3 regions of the Colwellia aquaemaris genome follow, and region 3 is predicted to be linked to each of the others. Evidence: predicted binding sites of a transcription regulator. Region 3 holds the regulator's gene; each other region holds the start of a gene.

Region 1 (7,412 bases), on a different contig from region 3:
GCACATTGTAGATGCTTTACTACACATTGATACCAACGATGGCCAAATACGCACTTTACGCGCCAATAAAAACCGTTTTGGTGACATTGACACTGTTGGGATTTTTAAAATGTGTGAGCGAGGCATGCTCAGTGTTGATAACCCCAGCGAAATATTTTTATCTGGCTCAACAACGCAATCGCCGGGCTCAGCAATTACGTGTATTCGTAAAGGTAACCGGAATTTATTGCTAGAAATTCAGTGCCTAACAACAGAAACTGAAGCGGAATTTCCGCAACGAGTTTGTGTTGGCCTAAACATGAATCGGATAAAAATGTTAACGGGTATTTTACGTAAACATACCAAAACTAAGATATTTCACGATACGTTTTTTAACATTGTTGGCGGCTTAAAAATTGATGAGTCAGAAACTTGTATAGATTTAGCCCTAGTAACCGCACTTCTAAGTAGTTTAAACGAATTTACGGTACCTAGAACCACTTGCATTATGGGTGAGTTAAGCCTAAATGGCGACGTTAGACCAATTGACAGTGGCGTGCCACGCGTTAAAGAAGCAGCGCAGCATGGCTTCGATGACATATTTATCCCCTATAGAAACTACCATAAATCGATGGAAGGTCTAGGCGCTAAAATAACCCCAATCAAAACCATTCATGAGTTACTTGAATTGATCAAATAGCCATAATACTGGGTAAATGTATATTTACCCAGCAGCACAGTTACGATGGCTCATAATCCAAATTTGCAGACAACCAGCGTTCAGCTTGTGGCATGGTCATTTCTTTGCGTGCGGCATAACTTTCCACTTGATCTTCCGCTACTTTAGCCACAGCAAAGTATTTCGAGTCAGGGTGAGCAAAATACCAACCACTAACGGCGGCACCTGGCCACATGGCAAAACTCGAGGTGAGCTCCATGCCTATATTTTCTTCAACATTAAGCAGCTGCCATAGCAAGCCTTTCTCCGTATGCTCTGGACAGGCCGGGTAACCGGGTGCAGGTCGAATACCTTGATACTTTTCTCGGATTAAATCATCGTTGTCAAAATTTTCATCTGGTGCATAACCCCAGTATTCTTTGCGAATTTGTTCATGCAAATATTCCGCACTAGCTTCTGCAAGCCTGTCAGCAACCGCCTTAATTAAAATACTGTTGTAATCATCATGTTCGGCGTCAAAAGCTTTCACTAAAGCTTCAACGCCAAAGCCTGCTGACACCGCAAATGCCCCAACATAATCGTCAATTCCAGAAGCTTTATCTGCCACATAATCAGACAAACAGCGATTGTATTGCCCTGCTGGCTTTTTACTTTGTTGACGCAGCTGATGAAGTTTCATAAGCGGCTCAGTACGCGACTCATCAGTATAAAGCTGTATATCATCTTGTTCTCTATTCGCCGGAAACAAACCAAATACCGCTTTAGCCGTCAGCTTTTTATTATTGATAACATCATCAAGCATGGCATTGGCATCATTAAACAATTTAGTTGCTTCTTCGCCCACGACTTCATGTCGCAATATTAAAGGATACTTACCTGATAACTGCCATGTCATAAAAAATGGCGTCCAGTCGATATAGTTTCGAACAATATTTAAGTCGATATCATCAAGCACAGTAACCCCTAATTTATTCGGCACTTTAGGGGTATAGTTATCAAAGCTTATCGGTACGGCATTTGCTCTCGCTTCGGCTAAAGGAATTAAGCTCGAACGCGGGCCTTTTTTATAATGACGCTCCCGAACTTTCACATATTCCGCTTTTTGACGAGCAACAAAGTCATCTCGTAACTCATTCGATAACAAACTACTAACCACAGAGACTGAACGTGAGGCATTTGGCACATAAACCACAGGATGCTGAAATTGTGGTTCAATTTTAACTGCTGTATGTGCTTTCGAAGTTGTTGCACCGCCTATCAGTAATGGCAGTTCAAATTCTTGTCGGGTCATTTCTTTTGCAACATGCACCATTTCGTCTAACGAAGGTGTAATTAAACCAGACAAGCCGATAATATCGACGTTTTCTTCACGGGCAACGCGTAAAATATCTTCACACGATACCATGACCCCTAAATCAATAATGTCGTAATTGTTACATTGCAATACCACGCCAACAATGTTCTTACCAATATCGTGAACATCACCTTTTACTGTTGCTAATAAAACTTTACCGTTTGATTTGGCTTCTGTTTTTTCTGCTTCGATAAACGGGTTTAAATGTGCAACCGCTTGTTTCATTACCCGCGCAGATTTAACTACTTGCGGTAAAAACATTTCTCCAGCGCCGAATAAGTCGCCGACCACGTTCATGCCATCCATTAATGGCCCTTCAATAACGTCTAGCGGCCGATTCGCTTCAAGCCTTGCAGCTTCGGTATCTTCAACAATATATTCATTAATGCCTTTAACAAGCGAGTGCTCTAAACGTTTAATTACCGGCAACTCTCGCCAGCTTAAATCAGCTTTATTATTTTTACTGCCCGCCTGACCACGAAACTCTTCGGCAACATCAAGTAAGCGCTCGGTTGCGCCATCATCCGTATTTTGAATAACATCTTCAACAGCTAAGCGCAGATTTTCAGGAATATCAGAATAAATGGCGAGTTGACCCGCATTTACAATGCCCATATCCATGCCATTTTTTATTGCATGATATAGAAACACGGCGTGAATTGCTTCACGAACAGGGTTATTACCACGAAACGAGAAAGAGACATTGGAAACGCCACCTGAGATCATCGCATGCGGTAAATTTTGCTTAATATCGGCTACCGCATCAATAAAATCGCGAGCGTAATTATTGTGCTCATCAATACCGGTTGCGACGGCGAAAATATTCGGGTCAAATATAATATCTTCTGCTGGATAGCCAATTTCATTAACCAAGATATGATAAGCGCGCTGACAAATTTCAAACTTACGTGCTCGGGTGTCTGCTTGACCAGTTTCATCAAAAGCCATTACGATTACGGCAGCACCATAACGCCTTAATAATTCAGCTTGCTGGCGAAAGTTTTCTTCGCCCTCTTTCAAACTTATCGAGTTAACAACACCTTTACCCTGAATGCACTTTAAGCCTTCTTCTAAAATATCCCATTTTGACGAGTCCAACATGATCGGGACTTTCGCAATATCAGGCTCACCGGCAATTAAATTCAAAAATCGAATCATCGCCGCTTTTGAATCCAACATGCCTTCATCCATGTTGATATCAATAATTTGTGCGCCGTTTTCAACTTGTTGCAAGGCAACCGCAATAGCTTGGTCGTAGTTTTCTTCGGTAATTAAACGTTTAAAAATAGCAGAACCGGTTACATTGGTACGCTCACCAACATTAACAAATAAGGTGTCTTCTTTGATGGTTAACGCTTCAAGGCCAGATAAACGACAAGCGATTTCTCTTGGTTTAATTTCCCTTGGAGTAACATTAGCAACGGCATCAGCCATACCTTTAATATGTGCTGGCGTAGTACCACAACAACCACCGATAATATTTAAAAAGCCAGCATTTGCCCACTCGGCGACATGCCTGTCCATATCTTCAACAGTAAAGTCGTACTCACCAAAGGCATTGGGTAAACCAGCGTTGGGATGGGCAGAAACAGCAACGTCGGAAATACGGCTTAATTCTTCAACATATTGCCTAAGTTCAACGGGCCCTAACGCACAGTTCAAACCAAATGAAATCGGCTTGGCATGACGTAACGAGTTATAAAAAGCTTCTGTGGTTTGTCCTGATAAAGTTCTGCCCGAGGCGTCAGTAATAGTACCTGAGATCATCACAGGCAAACGCTCGCCACGTGTTTCAAAAACTGTCTCTACCGCGAAAATAGCGGCTTTAGCATTTAAGGTATCAAAAATAGTTTCAATTAAAATAATATCACTACCACCAGCAATTAAAGCTTGCGTCGACTCAATGTAAGCTTCTTTTAACTCATCAAAGGTGACATTTCGATATGCCGGATCATTAACATCAGGCGATATAGAACACGTGCGGTTAGTTGGCCCTAACACTCCGGCAACAAAGCGTGGTTTTGCTGGGTTTTGGGCATTAAATTCATCTGCAACTTCACGTGCTAATTGTGCTGCTTGAAAATTAATGTCAGCACTATGTGCCTCCATATCATAGTCAGCCATGGCAATGGTGGTGGCATTAAAGGTATTGGTTTCAAGAATGTCAGCGCCCGCTTCAAGGTATTCACGATGAATCGCTTTAATCACCTCAGGCTGAGTCAGCACTAACATGTCATTATTGCCTTTAACATCACAATGCCAATCAGCAAATTGTTCACCACGATAGTCTTGCTCTTCAAACTTATATGCTTGGATCATAGTGCCCATAGCACCGTCTAAAATAAGAATACGCTTTTCTAGCTGAGCCTGAAGCAAAGTATAAGAGGGAGATTTCAGCACCTTTGCTGATAATAAAGAATTTGAGTTTACTTGCTTAGCCACGTGAATTTCCTGGGTGAATTGCTTGAATATGGTCTGCATCTAATTGATACGGCGTTATTTGATAAACGTAATAATTTAGCCAGTTAGTAAATAATAAACTGCCATGACTGCGCCAGGTGTTTGCAGCTTCGTTTTTTGGATCATCACCAACAAAATAATTATCTGGCACTGTCACATTAGCACCGGAGTCGAGATCACGAAAATATTCTTCGCTTAACGTTGAGGCATCGTATTCTGGGTGCCCTGTTAAATAAACTTGCTGTTTATTTTTACTGGCGACCAAATAAACCCCCGCATCTTCAGATTCTGCCAGTATTTCCAAATTATCTAATGTTTGATAATCACGTTTATCAATATAACCATAACGCGAATGCGGTACATTGAACATTTCGTCAAAGCCCCGCGTTAACTGCTCTTTTGGCTTTAAGCAGCGATGTTGATAAACACCAGACAGCTTTTGTTCGCGCAAATGACGCTTCAAGCCATAATGGTGATATAGCGCAGCATGTGCTGCCCAACAAGAAAACATGGTCGAGGTAACATTTTTCTCTGCCCAGTCAAATACTTCGCAAATTTTATCCCAAAAGGTCACTTGCTGATAATCAAGTAATGCTAACGGAGCTCCGGTAATTATTAAGCCATCGTATTGCTTGTCTTTAATATCATCAAACAAGCGATAGAAATTATCTAAATGCGCCTGCGGAGTATTTTTCGACTCGTTGGCATGAATACGAACAAACTCAACATTGATTTGCAGAGGCGTATTCGCCAACATGCGCAATATTTGTACTTCAGTTTCAATTTTATTTGGCATTAGGTTAAGAATTGCCACTTCCATTGGACGTATTTCTTGATTTGCGGCACGACGTTCAGACATCACGAAGATATTTTCGTTGTCTAATATCGTTAAAGCGGGCAATTCATTGGGGATCTTAATGGGCATAGCACTAACCTAATTCCGAATATTTATTAAGTATAAAATAACGCCGTCAAACAGCCTTAATCATTACAACTTTTCTTAGGCTATAATGTGACTTGGATTTCTAGATATGTCAACCTCTAAACGTATAGACGTCTAAACATTTTATTATGAGCTATAATTTTTAAGAAAAGTGGCTGAACAGCAGCGGATAAAGGAAGAAAATAAAAAGGCCGTAAATCAAAAGATTTACGGCCGTAACATATTCACTTTAATAGACTTAACTAAAGTACTACCACCAAATGGTGTATAAAAAGGTCAAAATTATCACAACACCAAGTGCTGCAATATTAAAACTTCGTTCTGTGTTAAAACTCACTTCTGCCAAACTAACACTAGTATCACTATTGGTCGACTTGCCTACTAAAGAGACAGCAACCATTAAAAATAAACAGAGTAAAAAGACTAAGCCCATGCGGTCCATAAACGGTAATTCAGGCCATAGGGTCCTTAAAGTAAATGAGAATGCCGCCGAGCCAATGGCCGCAGAAAGCGCCCCCATTGATGTCGCTTTTTTCCAAAACATACCCATTAAGAATATCACTACAATACCTGGCGTGAAAACACCGGTAAACTCTTGAATATACTGAAATGCTTGTTCAAACTTACCTAATAAAGGTTCAGCCATAAATAATGCTATAACAAGTGCAATAACCGTAGCAACACGACCAACACCAACATAATGCTGTTGACTTTCATTAGGTTTGATTGGGCGATAAATATCCATAGTAAAAATGGTAGAAATGCTGTTGGTCATTGACGCTAGCGAAGAAACAATTGCCGCAACTAATGCCGCAAAAACTAAGCCTTTGATACCTACAGGCATTAATTCCATCATAGAAGGATAAGCTTTATCTGCCGCGGCAAGATTTGGATATAAAACAACCGCGGCAATGCCTGGTAGCACTACGATAATTGGCATTAACAATTTTAAGTATGCCGCAAAAGCAATGCCCTTTTGCGCTTCTTGAATATTTTTGGCCGCTAAAGCACGTTGAATAATATATTGGTTAAAGCCCCAGTATGAAATATTCATTACCCACATGCCGCCAACCAGTACTGAAATCCCCGGTAAGTTGGTATATTGAGAATTATCAGATGACAAAATCATATCGAAATGGCCTGGTAATTCCGTAGTTAACTTACCAAAACCTACTAACATCCCTTGCCCCTCGGCGACAGCGTCAAGTGCGAGATAACTTAACAATAAACCACCAAAAATTAACAGCACTACTTGAATAATATCAGTATAGGCAACGGCTTTAAGACCACCATACAATGAGTATGCAATAGAAAATATCGCAAGGAAGATCATGCCATACCACCAATCTACACCTGCCACGGTTTCAATGGCTAAGCCGCCTAACCAAAGCACAGCGGTTAAATTGACAAACACATAGACAAGCAACCAGAACAGCGCTAACGTGGTCTTAACTCGATGGTCAAAACGTTGCTGCAAGTATTGTGGCATGGTAAAAATTTCATTCTTTAAGAATATCGGTAATAAATATTTACCGACTAATATTAAAGTAATCGCTGCCATCCACTCATAAGAAGCAATTGCCATCCCCATTACAAAACCTGAGCCTGACATACCAATAATTTGCTCGGCGGAAATATTGGAGGCAATCAGTGATGCGCCAATAGCCCACCAAGGTAATGACTTACCGGCTAAGAAATAATCTTCGGTATCGGCGCCTTCTTTTTTGTCCGTTCGCGAAATATACAGCGCCACCAACAATAAGCCGATAACATAGACGATAAATACGCCAATATCGAACATTTCCAATTTCATTTTCTAACCTCAAATTAAAGCAATGATCTTTTCGATATCACTTATTTATTATTTTAATCATTAGTTGTCTGGTTAAAGCGTTTTTTTACAACGATTTAAAGTAGTTCAGTGATAGCACGTCTTGCCTATTTATACAAAATGCATTCGATTGCAAAAAATAAGTCAACGCCCTATTCATTTAGCT
Region 2 (7,412 bases), on a different contig from region 3:
CCTGCATCGATAATGTAATTTTGTTGCACCATACGATCAAAGTCATTAGCCATTGATACTTGCCAAACTTCGAGTTGAATATGCACAAGCCCTTGACGAAGTGCTCCCCATTGATCTGTGGAACTGATATTTTTATATTCAATCTGTTCGCCAAGTGATTGCACCATAGTGCCCAACGCTTTTGTAATTACCCGCTGGCTAGCCCAATTATTGAGCGGTAAAATAATTGTTTTTGCTTTATATTGTGGCATCGAAGATGGCCGGTTATTACTAAGAATTGTTGTACTGCACATTAGTAAAATAAGTAGCAATAGGCATCTAAGCATAAAGTTTTGTCGTATTGTTGATGATAAATGTAGTGAATAGCTGCAATATTTTACCTCATGATTTGTTAAATTATTATTTAAAGCTCAGGTTATTTTTTAATGTATTTAAAATCATATTATTAGGCTTCTTATATTAATGAAATAATTGGATGTAAATACTTACTAACTCTTAATTTTAATCATAGTAGTGCTTTTAGCCATTCATACTTTGGTCTTAGTTGAAGCTTTTTCCACTATCTGATTTAACAGTTTTCATATTTCCAATGCCGAGATTTACCTTCAGCTATCCATGCTATGGCTGTGCTTAGTCGAGTCGCTCGAGTTGTTGCTCGCTTCGCTGAAATTAACCATTCAATATAATCTTTTTGTTTTGAATAGCTAAAGTTAGCAAACACCTCTTTTGCTTTAGGGTTTTCTGCCAGTGCCGATGCTAAATCGGCAGGTATTTCTAAGTCGGCTTTATCTTTACGCGTCGCTTGCTGCTTTTTTACGTTACCGGAGTTATTTAACGCGATAGCTTGTTGCAGGTAGTTAATAAGAATGTCATCCGCTGGCATGTCATTAAGTACTGTAAATTTGAGTGCTGCTAATTCATTGTTATCGTTTTTTGAGAAAATATTTGCACTATCGTTTAGTCGTTTCCCTTTAAAAAAAGAGAAATTCACATGCTGTTTAAAGGCAGCGATGGCACATACTAAGCCATTGCTTTCAAAACATGGGTGACGCCATTTAATGGCTTCGGTAATATCAGTGGAACTTTGATGAATAATATTGCGTAAATGTATAATAATTTCTTGAGCAAAAGGTGCTTGGCTGCTGATGTACTGATCAATGGCAACATTTTTCGACATGGTTTTCTCAACAGTTTATTTTTTATTATTGGAACTTAGTTATTGTTAAAGAGTATTGCTGATAAAGCGTAAAACCACAAAATAAATATTTCCCTAGTGAGCTTGTTTAAACTAGGTTATGCCCCCAAATAAAATGTCATATATTAAATTTACTTGGAATTTTATTGATGACAAATTCGCTTGCTATCACCCTTGAAAACTTTCAACAAGTTGTATTAGAAGAATCGAAAGCTAGGTTAGTACTAGTAGATTTTTGGGCTCAACAACTACCTGAGAGTGTTGAACTACGCGATAAGCTAGCTAGTTTATTGGCGAATCACAGTGACACTATTCTTTTTGCAACAGTTGATTGCGAAACACAAGGACAGATAGCGCAGCAGTTTGGTATTCAAGGTTTGCCAACCGCTATTTTAGTGAGGGAAGGGCAACCGCTTGATGGTTTATCAGGCCCACAAACAGATGAAGCTATTGAGCAGTTTTTAGCGAAGTACTTACCTAAAGAGCAAGATTTATTGCTAAATCATGCAACTGCATTACTTGCTGAAAATAAAGCGAATGACGCTTTTAAGTATATTGAGCAAGCCTATCAACTTGACAGTGAACGAGCAGATATTAAGTTAGTCTTGGCCGATGTTTATTTGCAAACGGGTAAGGTATCTGAAGCTGATGCAATATTGCAAACCATTAAAATGGTTGATCAAGATAGCTATTATCAGTCTTTACTGTCTAAGCTTGAATTGGCTAGCCAAGCTGCCGATTCTCCAGAAATTCAAGCTCTTGAGCAACAATTACAAGACACCCCTGAGAGTATAGATGTACGACATCAATTGGCGGCTCAGTATACCCAAGTAAATCGCCAGCAAGATGCGTTAGAAATTCTCTTTTATTTAGTGCAAAAAGATGGCTCAGATACAACCAGTAAAGATTTATTGCTAGATGTTATGAAGTCATTACCTGATGGTGATGCCTTAGCCAATAAATACCGCCGAAAGCTCTATACGTTAATGTATTAAGCTTTAATTGATTGTGCTAGTTTTAGAGCACTGAATTTTTGAAAGTCATAACGCCCAGTCTTAGGGCGTTTTTTGTGCTGAAATTAAGCCGCGTCTTTAAGTAAGTATGAGAATTCTTGTAAAAATTTCTGAATCTTTTTCGCCACTACTAATTGACAATACTGGTTATCAGGGTTGTTAGTTACGTAGTCTTGATGATAACTCTCAGCGCTATAGAAATTATTTACCGCCTTAATAGTTGTAACAATAGGGCTACTAAAATATTGCTCTTTTGTGAGTTGCGCAATTTTTTGCTCAGCCAATAATTGCTGCTGTTCGTTATGCACCAATATGGTTGAACGATATTGGCTGCCAATATCATCACCTTGACGGTTTAAGGTTGTTGGGTCGTGAATGGCAAAAAATACCGTTAGTATTTGCGCAAGTGACAATTGCTCATTGTCAAAGTCCACCTGAACAACTTCAGCATAATTAGTGGTGCCAGAACACACTTGCTGATACGTTGGTTGGGCAATATCACCATCTGCATAGCCACTAATAACAGATTTTACGCCCTTAATACGTGAGAAAATGTTCTCAACACACCAAAAACAGCCTGCACCTAATGTGATGGTTTCAATGCTCATTGGTAATCTTCCTCTTGCGTAAATGTTGAAAGCTTTCGATATTATTGTTCAAAGACTTGTAGACGTCTATAAGTCTTTGAACAATGAATTTATCATTTGGATGTTTAGATGTCTATATGTTTTTTGTGATGATGTAAGTAACGGTGAAGTTTTGCTATGCACTAATAATAAAAAGCCAAAATTAGGCATGAAAATTTAAGCGATGCTTATACTTGCACCGCTTTAGTCGTGATTATAAGTTGTGTTCTAAGTAACTATTATTGCTCGTTATTACTTTGCTAATTAGCAGTATCGCTAGCTAATAAATTATATGCAATGTGTTGATGAAACCTTAAGGTTAGCTCATCTTTATCTGTTGGAATTTCTAATTCCGTGGCGAATAGGCGCATTGCTTGTTCTATTTGGTTTATAAATTTGGCGTAATTTTGCTCCTCACCGTTTGGGTTATTGGCGACGAAAATTAGCTGTACGTTATCAACCAGTTCATCTGCTTTCCATTTGCTAACAATGCCACACGGACTCTGTTTGGGGTTATAACCTAGCATTTGTAATTCGCCAACTTTGGAAACAATTTCATGCAAGCTGTGTCTTACAATTGGTACTAAGCCATTGGCAATTAAGGCACCGTTATTCAAGTTAAATTGCTTGGCGACTAATGAAAAAGTGTCGGTCAAATAAGTATAAAGTGGATTGTATGGGTCTGAAGAATTAGCATCGATATCGACGAGTTGGCAAATACGGTGATTTAAGGTTAGGTTAATCACCGCGTAAGTAATAGCAGACAAGTTCTCAGTTAGTGGCACATCTTGGCTGGCATAGCGCTGCTTAATTGGTCTAAGTTTATGTGCTTGACTGTTTTTACAGCCTTTATTTTTGGCAAAAATATCATAGGTAAGGTGCTGGTGATCACGCATTCTTATCGCTGTTAGCGGAATCTTAAGTTGTTGGGCAAAATTTGCTAGTAAGGATTTTACGCGCTGATGAAAGTTTGCTGAGCCTGTACGAATATCGCTACCTGATGCTAGAAATACTAAGGTAATTTTTTTTGCTCTGATATTGGCATCGAAAAATGAGTTTTGTAGTAAGTGCTTTACAGGATCATAGTAAAAAATAATTTGCTGACTTGTTTGCCATTGGTGCATTTCTTGGCTGTATCTAACACGGACCAGTTTATCATTGGCAACTAATAAACTGTTGCTAATGGCAAAGTCATTACTGAGTGTAAATAATAGATCAGCCAGACTTTGATATATAGTGTAATAATTATTATGTGTTAATTTGCTAGATAGTTGTGAAAGCAGTTGATCTGACAAGGCAAATTCAGCCAAAATATATTGATTGTCGCGAGCATTTCCTGGGATATAAGCCTTTTGGCCGGCGTTACGTTTTCTAATAATTGACATAAAAGTTCCCTGAAGAGATTTAGGTATCACCCTTGATACCGTCTAAGTTTGGCGAAATTATAGGGAATACTTATGACACTTTTATGTCAATTAAGGCACTGGTTGATGACTGTGCAAAATTTAAAACTCGCTTAAGAGCCTAAGTCCAACCATATTAAATAAAGAGTTAATCATGTCGATAGCAAATAATGCCGATTTACTAGCTGCAGTGAATCAAGTTATGCCTTTTGGTAAATATAGTGGTCGAAAGTTACTGCAACTACCTGAGCCGTATTTAGTTTGGTTTCACGGTAAGGGTTTTCCAGAAGGAAAGCTAGGTGAGCAATTAGCATTAATATATGAAGTGAAACTAAATGGTTTGGAAGAGATGTTGCAGCCACTTTTAAAAGACTAAAATGGCTATTATTTAAACTGAATTGTTATTTTATTGAGTCTTTTAAGTATTGCTGGTTATATCAATTTTCGGTAACGAATTGTTTTGTAAAACTAAGTTATAAATAAGACCTTTTAACAGATTTTATCGTCAAAATATTGGCTGGTTTTTATGTTAGATATGACTTGCATAGAAATAAATATTGGCCTTAAATTAATTGTCGGTTGTCGTTAATTTCCGGCCGTAAGATAAAATTTTATTAATAATTATCAAGTGGTTAAGAGGTTTAATTCATGAGAAGACAAAAAAGAGATAAATTAGGAAGAGCGTTTTCAAATGGCTACCAAGCAGGTCTTTTAGGTAGAAATAAGGAAAATTGTCCATATCAAAATAATAATACTAAATCAGAATGGCTCGGCGGCTGGCGCGAAGCAGTTACTGATAAAAATATGGGACTTTTTAAATAGTCTAAGTAATAGCTAATATATTAATTACGATGCAATAACGAAAAGCCCTCATTAATTGAGGGCTTTTCGTTATTGTTAGCTGACAAATTCATTAATTTACTTAAGGTTTGTCTGAGCATGCAGAGCATTTTTCCTGCTTTTTAACTTTTAGCTGTTGCCAGCAATTACTAAAACCATCAAATATACTCAATTGATTTTTTGTAAGGTCAATTCCTGATAAATATTTTATTGCTTGCAAAGCTTGCATGCCACCAACAATTGCTAAGATCGGTCCTAAAATACCTAAAGTTTGGCAGTTGTTCTCAGGTGCTTTTTTACTGGCTGGAAATAAGCATTGGTAACAGGCGCTATCGCTTATATTGGGATCGACAAACATATATTGGCCGTCAAACCCGGTGGCGGCACCAATAATTAATGGCCTTTTATGCTCTAAACATTTTTCATTTATTAAGTAGCGTGTAGCTAGGTTATCTGTACAATCTAGCACTAAATCAACCAGCGGGAAGTAATAGTCTGCAAGTTCTTCGTCGAGCATTTCATCGAGAACTTCAATATTGGTGTCGCTATTTTGCTGATGCAGCACATCTGCGGCAGTGTCGGCTTTACTTTGTGAAACTTGCGCTTCATTAAACATCACTTGTCGAGGCAAGTTACTGATATCAATGTTGTCACCATCAACTAAGTAAAGGGTGCCTATACCAGCGGCGTTCAAATAAAGACTTACAGGGTTGCCAAGACCGCCGATGCCGATGATCATCACTTTGGCATTTTTTAAATTAAGCTGACCTTGTTCGCCAATACTCTTTAGCATGGTTTGACGGCTAAAACGTAGTTGCTCTTGTGGGCTAAGCATAAGTTGTTGGTTCCGATAAATAAAAGCTATGCACCGCATTAGCTTTAAATTGAATATATATGGGGAGATCGACGGCTAGGGCCATACGAGTTGCTGACCATAAGCTAATTTGAACATAAAACTTTTCTTGACAGCATTGCACAATAATAACTGCACTGGTTGCTTTTGCTATTATTTTAATAATGTGTCCAGCGAGCTGATTGACGATAGAACTATGCTCGGGTTTAGTCGTACTAATGCTGATGTCGCGTGCATAAATAATACAGGGTAATAGCTGGCCAATATCTGCGTGTTGTTGATTTGGTGCTAACAATGGCAGATATAAATCATTGGGAGTATCAATAAAAGATAAGCGAGTTAAACCAAAACCAGGTAAATGTTCGACAATTTTTAACGATAAACTGGTTTTAATCGCAACATCATCTAGATTATTTAGCTTATGTATGGCTTGGTGGGTTGGTGCAATATAGTCAATTTTTCCAGACGACATAACCATAAGTTGGTTAGCAATAAATTGTAGCTCACTAATGCTATGGCTGACATATAACATAGGGATGTTCAATTGTTGTTGAATTGTTTTCACTATGTGGAGCATTTGCGCTTTTGTTTTTTTATCTAACGCACTAAAGGGCTCATCTAATAGTAATAGCTTTGGCTCAGCTAATAGAGCACGAGCAAGTGATACTCGCTGCTTTTCACCGCCTGATAAATGCCTAACATTGTGATGCTGAAGTTTGGTAAGTTGAGTTAACTGCAAAACTTGTTCAATAGTTAAAGTTGGCTGATGATTGCGCTTTAAAGCATAGTGTAGATTTTGCAACACGCTTAAATGTGGAAAAAGTCGACTATCTTGAAAAATTAAGCCAATATTTCTATGTTCTGGTTTTATAAAACGCTGCGTGTCGCTATTTTGAAGTTCGTTGGCGTTAAATGTGACTTGCCCTGAGGCGTGCTGTTCAAGCCCAGCGATAATACGTAATAGTGTTGACTTGCCAGAGCCTGAGTCACCAAAAATACCGGTAATGCCATCAAGATTGATGCACTGTTCAATAGCTAAACTAAATTGCTGAAAATCGATATTTATCGAAATCGCCAAGTTTGGGTGGCTAGTTGAGTTTTTTGAGTTTAATTTCTCACTCATTAGTTTACCTGTTCGGAGTTTATTTTTAATGTTTTTTTGGCCGACTTATTGCCAACTTTACCGCCGAGTAAATAGACGAAAGAAAGTAATAACAATGAAGAAATTAACAGTCCCGCCGACAAAATATGGGCGCTAGCATAATCAAACGCTTCGACATGGTCGAATAGTGCGATAGATAATACTCGTGTTTCTCCAGGGATGTTGCCACCTATCATTAGTACCACACCAAATTCGCCCACTGTATGGGCAAAACCAAGGGCGGTCGCGGTAATAAAACTGGCTTTAGTTAATGGAAATACGATAGTGAAAAAGCGATCTAAAGGCCCTGCACCAAGCATTGCCGCGGCTTCTAAATAATG
Region 3 (7,412 bases):
AAGTAACCTTTCCTATTCAGTTAGTCTCATTCATAATGTCCTCGATATATCGTGGTTTATGCTGGTTTGCCTATTACGTAAGTTTTCTATAGCCATTTACGCATGATTTTGGAGATAAAATGAATAAAGAAATTAAAGCCTATCTTGCAGATTCAGAATTATTGCTTAACGCTGTCGGTGAAGGTATTTACGGTGTAGATGCGCAAGGACGAGCTATTTTTATTAACCCAGCGGCGGAAGCAATGACAGGTTGGTCATCCGCTGAATTACTCGGTCAAAACATTCATCAGTTTCATCATCACAGTTATAGCAATGGCGAACCTTACCCGGCCTGTGATTGCAAAATATTCAATACCGCACTTGACGGCATTTCTCGACAAGTTAGCGGTGAGGTTTTTTGGCGCAAGGACGGCAGTAGTTTCCCTGTAGAATACACTACACAGGCGGTTTTTAAGAATAAAGAAATCATTGGCGCGGTTGCGGTATTTCGTGATGTTAGTCAGCAGCGACAAATTGAACTGGCATTGCGTAGTGCCTTAGAAAATGTGCAATCACTCACCGAGCAATTGAAAGCTGAAAATACCTATTTGCAAAATGAACTCGCACAAGAGTGGTCCTCAGCAGGTTTGGTAGGCAAGAGCCCGGTTGTTACGAAAATGCTCTCGCAAGTTGAACTGGTGGCACAAACTGATAGTACGGTATTAATTCTTGGTGAGAATGGTACAGGTAAAGAGCTGGTGGCACGTAATATTCATGCCTTAAGTCAACGGAAAAACTCCACATTGGTGAAAGTGAATTGTGCTGCCTTTACGCCAAGCTTATTAGAGTCAGAATTATTTGGCCATGAAAAAGGCGCTTTTACCGGCGCAACAGAGCGTCGTAAAGGCCGCTTTGAACTAGCAAACGGCGGCACGCTTTTTCTCGATGAAATCGGCGAGTTATCTATGGAAGCACAGGGGAAATTATTACGGGTACTGCAAGAACAAGAATTTGAGCGTGTAGGTGGCAGTGAAACACTGGCCATTGATATTCGTGTTATTGCGGCAACCAATCGAGATTTGTCTGCTATGGTGGCTAATGGAGATTTTAGAATTGATTTATTCTATCGGCTGAATGTTTTCCCCGTTACTGTGCCGCCGTTAAGAGATCGACAAGAAGATATTCCATTGCTGTCACAAGCCATAATAAGCTCGTTGAATAAAAAACTAGGAAAGAGTATTACGGCGATAAGTAATCGCAGTTTAGCTAAATTAATGCAGTATCAATGGCCGGGTAATATACGAGAGCTGCAGAATTTATTAGAACGAGAAATGATCTTAGCAAAATCAGACATTCTAAATTTTAATTTTAAAAGCTCAGTAAAAGCACCGGAATTAGTTGAATTTGACACCTTGGCACAAGCAGAGAAAAAGCATATTAGCACTGTACTTAAAGCTTGCAAATGGCGTATCGGTGGAGAAATGGGGGCAGCAAAACTACTCGCTTTACCTGAAAGCACGTTACGGTCTCGGATGAAAAAGTTAAAAATCATTAGACCAACTTAAACCCGGTAATATACAGTTAATTATTATTGATTGCACGATATATCGTGGATTCGCGTTATATCGCGGCTTTTGAGGCTTGAGATTATAAGTGACTTATGCTTTTAATTAATTAAAACAATACGTTAAGTTTTATTTTGTAGTTGGCTTTTATTTTGCTAATAGCGAGTATCCTGTTGTTCGTATTATTAGTAAACCATGAAGTTTGATTATAAAGCCGAAGATTTGATCATTAAGCCGTACAAGTCTGAATCCCCCGTTTATGTTCGTAAGCAAAAAGGGCGCTATCAAAAAATTAGAAAACTTACCGGCATTATATTTGTCATGATATTTATTTTGTTGCCTTGGATTAATTATCAAGGTAATCAAGCTGTGCTGCTCGATATTGGTAAACAGCAATTTCATATTTTTTCACAAACCTTTTTTCCACAAGACTTCACCTTGTTAGCGGGTCTGTTGATAGTGAGTTGTTACTTACTATTTTTTGTTACCACTTGGCTAGGAAGAATCTGGTGTGGCTACGTTTGTCCACAAACTGTTTGGACCTTCAGTTTTATTTGGGTTGAAGAGTTACTTGAAGGGAGTCGTAATCAACGAATTAAGCGCGATAAGCAACCTAAAACGCTAGACACAGTCGCGAGAAAATCAGCTAAGCATTTGCTTTGGGGCTTAATGGCTTTTTTAACCGCCACCACCTTTATGAGCTACTTCTTGCCGACACGCGAACTGTATCTCGATTTAATACAATTTAATTGGGATAGTTTAACAACGTTTTGGGTACTGTTTTTTGCTGTCTGTACTTACGGAAACGCCGGTTGGCTCCGTGAAAAAATGTGCATATATATGTGTCCATACTCACGCTTTCAATCTGCTATGTTCGATAAAAATACCTTATTGGTTGCCTATGACAAACTACGTGGAGAAAATCGTGGTCGCCGTAAGCGCAAGCAAGATCCTAAAGAGCTAGGGCTAGGAGACTGTGTTGACTGTAATCTTTGTGTGGAAGTTTGCCCAGTTGGTATTGATATTCGTAATGGCCTGCAATATGAGTGCATAAATTGTGGTGCTTGTGCCGATGCCTGTGATCAAGCCATGAGCCAGTTTAACTATGCTAAAGGGTTAATTAGTTACACCAGTGAAAATGCATTACTTGGCAAAAAAGCTAAATTGTTGCGATCGAAAATTATCGGTTACGGGGTTTTATCAATACTAGCTATGGCTTTTATGGTGTATACCATTCAGGTGCGGGTGCCAATTGAATTTTCAGTGCTTAGAGACAGAGCGGCACTTTATCAGCTAGATTTTGAAGATAATGTTACGAATAGCTATTTATTGAAAATTACTAATAAGTCACAAATAGATCGCCACTTTAACGTCAATGTATTAGATAACAAAGTGAGCTTAAGTGCAGATAAAGACATATTGATTAAAGCAGGAGAAATTGCCAATGTGCCAGTGCATTTAACTATGGCTGCTGACGATATTAAAGGCCGAGTTAGTGAAGTGTCGCTGGAAGTCAGTGTTAGCGATAAGCCGGAAGTAAAAGCAGTAACGGAGACGAAATTTTTCTCAAACTAATTTGGTGTGTAGATTGGGTTATTTAACCAAGGCGTCGATGGGGCGCCTTTTTTTTTGGAAAAAGCTAAGGCCTGCAAGACAGCTGCAGTAAATCACATTGGCGTGCACAGTATCAATCACCTCGATAATTCAGTTATCCTTACTTATTGTTAGTGTTAAAATACGGTAAAATAACTTTTTACCTAGCGAATAGAGTGATCATGACAAACCCCATTGAGCAAAGAATATCGAATATCGCCTTAGTTGTTGAAAACTATGATGACGCTATTGAATTCTATACCACAAAACTAAACTTTCAGCTTATTGAAGATAGCGATTTAGGTGCTGGCAAGCGCTGGGTACAAATCGCCCCACCAAATTCAAACGGGACAAATTTGTTGCTAGCGCAAGCCAGTGATGATCAGCAAAAAAAATCTGTTGGCAACCAAGCCGGTGGACGAGTCTTTCTCTTTCTACAAACCAATGACTTTTGGCGCGACTACGAGCACATGAAAACTCATGGCGTTGAATTTACCGAGGAGCCACGAATAGAAGAGTACGGTACAGTCGTTGTTTTTAAAGATTTATATGGCACTAAATGGGATTTATTACAGTTGAATCAAGCAGGTTAATAATTGGTAGATAGTCTTAGCTCAAAAATAAAAAGGCGCTTAAAGCGCCTTTATTAATCTCTTGGATACTCGTTTCGCTTTAATCTTCTACTTCTGTTTCGTATTCGCTAAAGTCAGTCACACCTTGTGCTTCTAACGCTTTACGAACACTGGCCGGTAGCTTCTGTGTATTGTCTTTTGCTAAGTCAGCATCGTCTGGCAATGGTTGGCCAGTAAAAGCATGTAAAAATGCTTCACATAATAGTTCGCTGTTGGTTGCATGACGTAAGTTATTTACCTGACGACGTGTTCTTTCATCGGTTAGCACTTTCAACACACGTAAAGGGATAGACACGGTGATCTTTTTTACTTGTTCACTTTTTTTCCCGTGTTCGGCGTAAGGGTTAATATACTCGCCATTCCACTCTGCCATGAATATTCCTCTATGCTTAAATGATTATGAAAAACCTATAATTAGCTTATCTGGTATACCAGTAAGTTATAAGTTTATTCTTGACGGCTAATTTTACTGGTTGTGAGGCGTGAGTCAATAACGAATGTGTAGAAGGTTAGATGTCTAAAGTACTTGACCGCACACTTTAAACCGTTTAGATTTATAGACGTCCAAACATCTATATAGAAGAATGTCTATACTGGAGCACACATGAGCGAGAAAAAAATTGCCACAACTGCGGTTCGTGCAGGTATTAATAGTGACCAACATCATGGTGCGGTTATTCCTGCAATTCACCTTTCTAGCACCTATGCACTGAAAGGTTTTAATGAAAAGCGTCAGTTTGATTATTCACGTACGGGTAATCCAACTCGTGCTACGTTTGCTCAAGCCATTGCTGATTTAGAGCAAGGGGCGCTAGGTATTGTCACTAGCACGGGAATGTCAGCCGTACATCTGGTTTGTCAGTTGCTAAATACCGATGATACTGTGGTTATTCCTCATGATTGTTACGGTGGCAGTTTTCGTCTGTTTACCCATCTTGCCAAGCGTGGGCAGTTTAAGTTAATTGTTGTTGATCAAAATGATCAAGCGGCATTAACACAGGCCTTAGCAACAAAACCTAAACTAGTGCTAATTGAAACGCCAAGTAACCCGTTACTGCGTTTGGTGGATATTGAAGATATTACTCAACAAGCTCATCAAGCTGGCGCTTTGGTTGCTGTTGATAACACCTTTTTATCGCCAGCATTGCAGCAACCTTTGTTATTAGGTGCTGATATTGTTTTTCACTCAACCACTAAATATATCAATGGTCATAGTGATGTTGTTGGTGGAGTATTAGTGACCAAAGAGCAAGCCTTAGGTGAAGAACTTGCTTGGTGGGCTAACTGTATCGGTATTACCGGTTCGGCATTTGACAGCTTTTTAGCGCTACGGGGCTTGAAAACTTTACCGATACGCATGAAGCAGCACCAATTTAATGCCAATGCGGTTGCCGAATTTTTACAGCAACATCCGGCGGTGGAAAAAGTGTATTTCCCAGGGCTAGTTAACCATCCGCAGCATGAGTTAGCGAAAAAGCAGCAGCATGACTTTGGCGCCATGATGAGCTTTGAACTTAAAGGCGGTGTTGAAGCAGTAAAGGTGCTGTTTGATAAACTTGAATTTTTTACTTTAGCGCAATCATTAGGTGGGGTAGAAAGTTTGATCAGTCATCCATCAACCATGACTCATGCGGGCATGGAAATTGAAGCGCAACTTGCCGCAGGTATTACTCAGTCTTTAGTGCGCCTTTCAGTTGGGATTGAAGACATAGACGACATTTTAGCAGATTTAGCGCAGGCACTTACCGCTAGTCAAATATAACCGAAATAGTCTCAAGATAATTTTTAATTAGATAAACATGCGCATGTGCTTGGAAATAAAATGACAGACGTAAATTCAGCTGTGGAGCTTACTTCCACAAAAAACCAGTTGGCTAAAGCTGCTTGTAATGTACATAAATTTGGTGGCAGTAGTTTAGCAACCTCGGCCTGTATTGAGCGTGTCGTTGATATTATTCGCCAGCATTGCCAACTCAATGACGTTATTGTCGTTTCTGCTAACGGCGACACAACAGATGCATTATTTGCTATTTACCAATTGGCACTAGAACATTATGAGCTTAAGCAAGCAGCGCCTGTAGGAAATAAAACCGATTTAGTGGTTGAACTACTACCTGAAACATTAGCTGATGCGATTGTCGCACTACGTGATTCGCAAGTGGCACTGATTGAAGAATTACTCAATGCAAGTAGTGCGGCAAGGCTAAAAGCATTACTGAACGACGATATTGCCAATATCTCAGCGCATTTACTAAGCAATCCTAGCAAGCATCAAAACGATTTGCTGGCATTAGGTGAGGTTTGGTCAGCACGGTTATTATCAGCGGTATTAAACGAAAGCGTTTGTCCTAGCTATATGCTAGATGCTAGAGATTTTTTATTGCTAAGCAATGAAAAAACTTGTGCTATTGATTATCTTGCCAGCGCCGAGAAACTTTCGCCGTTGCAGCAAGCAAATCAGCTGGTGATAGTGACTGGCTATATTGCTCGCAACCAGCAATTACAAGCTTGCACATTAGGTCGTAATGGCAGTGACTATTCTGCAACTATCATGGCAGCTCTGTCTGGTGCTCGTAATGTTACTTTATGGACAGATGTTGATGGTATTTATAGTGCCGATCCAAGAGTGGTGCCGCTGGCAAGAAAATTACATCGTCTACCCAATGCGGTTGCAAATGAGTTGGGGCGTTTAGGTAATCCGGTATTACACGCAAAAACTTTACAGCCGTTAAAAAATCACAATACCCATTTACATGTTGCCAGTAGTTTTGCGCCAGAGGTTAGCGGCAGCGAAATTGGTAAATTTGGTCAAATTGCCAAACAAGAGCTTTCCGTGACCTATTTAAATGATTTGATCCTTGCTACGTCAGTTAGCTTTTTTGGAGAATCGGGTGCTCGCGCGGTGAAAGAGTTTACTCCTGTGTGCTATAACCTAGATGAAGGTTACTTGGTGGTGACTCAAGAGCAACAAAAGGCGTTAAGCCAATGGCTGGCAAGTCATGATACTGAGGTCTCATTTAAACCTGTCGCTATTGTTGCCACTGTAGGTTATCAAGTGGCACAGCAAGGTGGTATGCGAGCAAGATTTAAAAGAGCGCTAAGGCATCAGCGAACATTGCATTTTGTCCATGCAGAAAACCAACACAGTTATATAGCGGTTTTGCCGGAGGCTTGCACTGGAGAGCTACTGAATAATATCCACGGCGACATGACTAAAGATGCCAGAAATATCGCCTTGGTTGTAGCTGGCTTAGGTAATATCGGTCAGCGATTTTTAGAAATACTGCCAAAACAGTTAGCAGGTTTACCAGCATTGGAAAATCTTCACTTGGTTGGTTTAGTCGGTTCACAAAAAGCGCTAATTAATACTGATGGTATTGATGTCAGTAACGCGTTGGAGCATTACCAACAACAAGCAAAAGCTTATGAAGGTGAGCAGTTATTAGATTGGTTAACCAATCACCCTTATGATGAATTAGTAGTTGTTGATATCACACCTAGTGAGGCGTTTAGTCAGTTATATCAACAATTTTTCGCGCAAGGTATCCATGTTATTGGCGCTAATAAGTGGGCGGCCTCTTCACCGACTGAAAATTATCAACAATTGCTAAGTACAGCGAAAGAACATAATAGCTATTGGTTG

What was found. Region 3 encodes MetJ, which represses methionine synthesis genes. Its sites were predicted from a motif close to TAGACGTCTAGACGTCTA; they were not measured.
Region 1: metA (homoserine O-succinyltransferase MetA) is a predicted target of MetJ. The motif match lies at 5,515-5,532, and genes of this name have one in related genera.
Region 2: msrA (peptide-methionine (S)-S-oxide reductase MsrA) is a predicted target of MetJ. The motif match lies at 2,914-2,931, and genes of this name have one in related genera.

The regions. Positions count from the first base shown of each region.
Region 1 covers NZ_BAAJLV010000001.1:1,353,564-1,360,975, reverse strand. The annotation lists gene radA (DNA repair protein RadA) at 1-679, shown strand, start outside; gene metH (methionine synthase) at 720-4,412, opposite strand; gene metA (homoserine O-succinyltransferase MetA) at 4,447-5,397, opposite strand; gene AC27HL_RS06020 (sodium/sugar symporter) at 5,666-7,228, opposite strand.
Region 2 covers NZ_BAAJLV010000002.1:262,216-269,627, forward strand. The annotation lists gene AC27HL_RS07485 (ABC transporter substrate-binding protein) at 1-251, opposite strand, end outside; gene AC27HL_RS07490 (YdeI/OmpD-associated family protein) at 569-1,177, opposite strand; gene AC27HL_RS07495 (tetratricopeptide repeat protein) at 1,345-2,190, shown strand; gene msrA (peptide-methionine (S)-S-oxide reductase MsrA) at 2,274-2,816, opposite strand; gene AC27HL_RS07505 (DUF3083 family protein) at 3,095-4,219, opposite strand; gene AC27HL_RS07510 (DUF3820 family protein) at 4,392-4,613, shown strand; gene rmf (ribosome modulation factor) at 4,886-5,059, shown strand; gene AC27HL_RS07520 (HesA/MoeB/ThiF family protein) at 5,160-5,912, opposite strand; gene modC (molybdenum ABC transporter ATP-binding protein) at 5,905-7,053, opposite strand; gene modB (molybdate ABC transporter permease subunit) at 7,053-7,412, opposite strand, start outside.
Region 3 covers NZ_BAAJLV010000007.1:104,327-111,738, forward strand. The annotation lists gene AC27HL_RS16810 (sigma-54 interaction domain-containing protein) at 120-1,544, shown strand; gene ccoG (cytochrome c oxidase accessory protein CcoG) at 1,740-3,119, shown strand; gene AC27HL_RS16820 (VOC family protein) at 3,320-3,730, shown strand; gene metJ (met regulon transcriptional regulator MetJ) at 3,810-4,142, opposite strand; gene metB (cystathionine gamma-synthase) at 4,374-5,531, shown strand; gene metL (bifunctional aspartate kinase/homoserine dehydrogenase II) at 5,592-7,412, shown strand, end outside.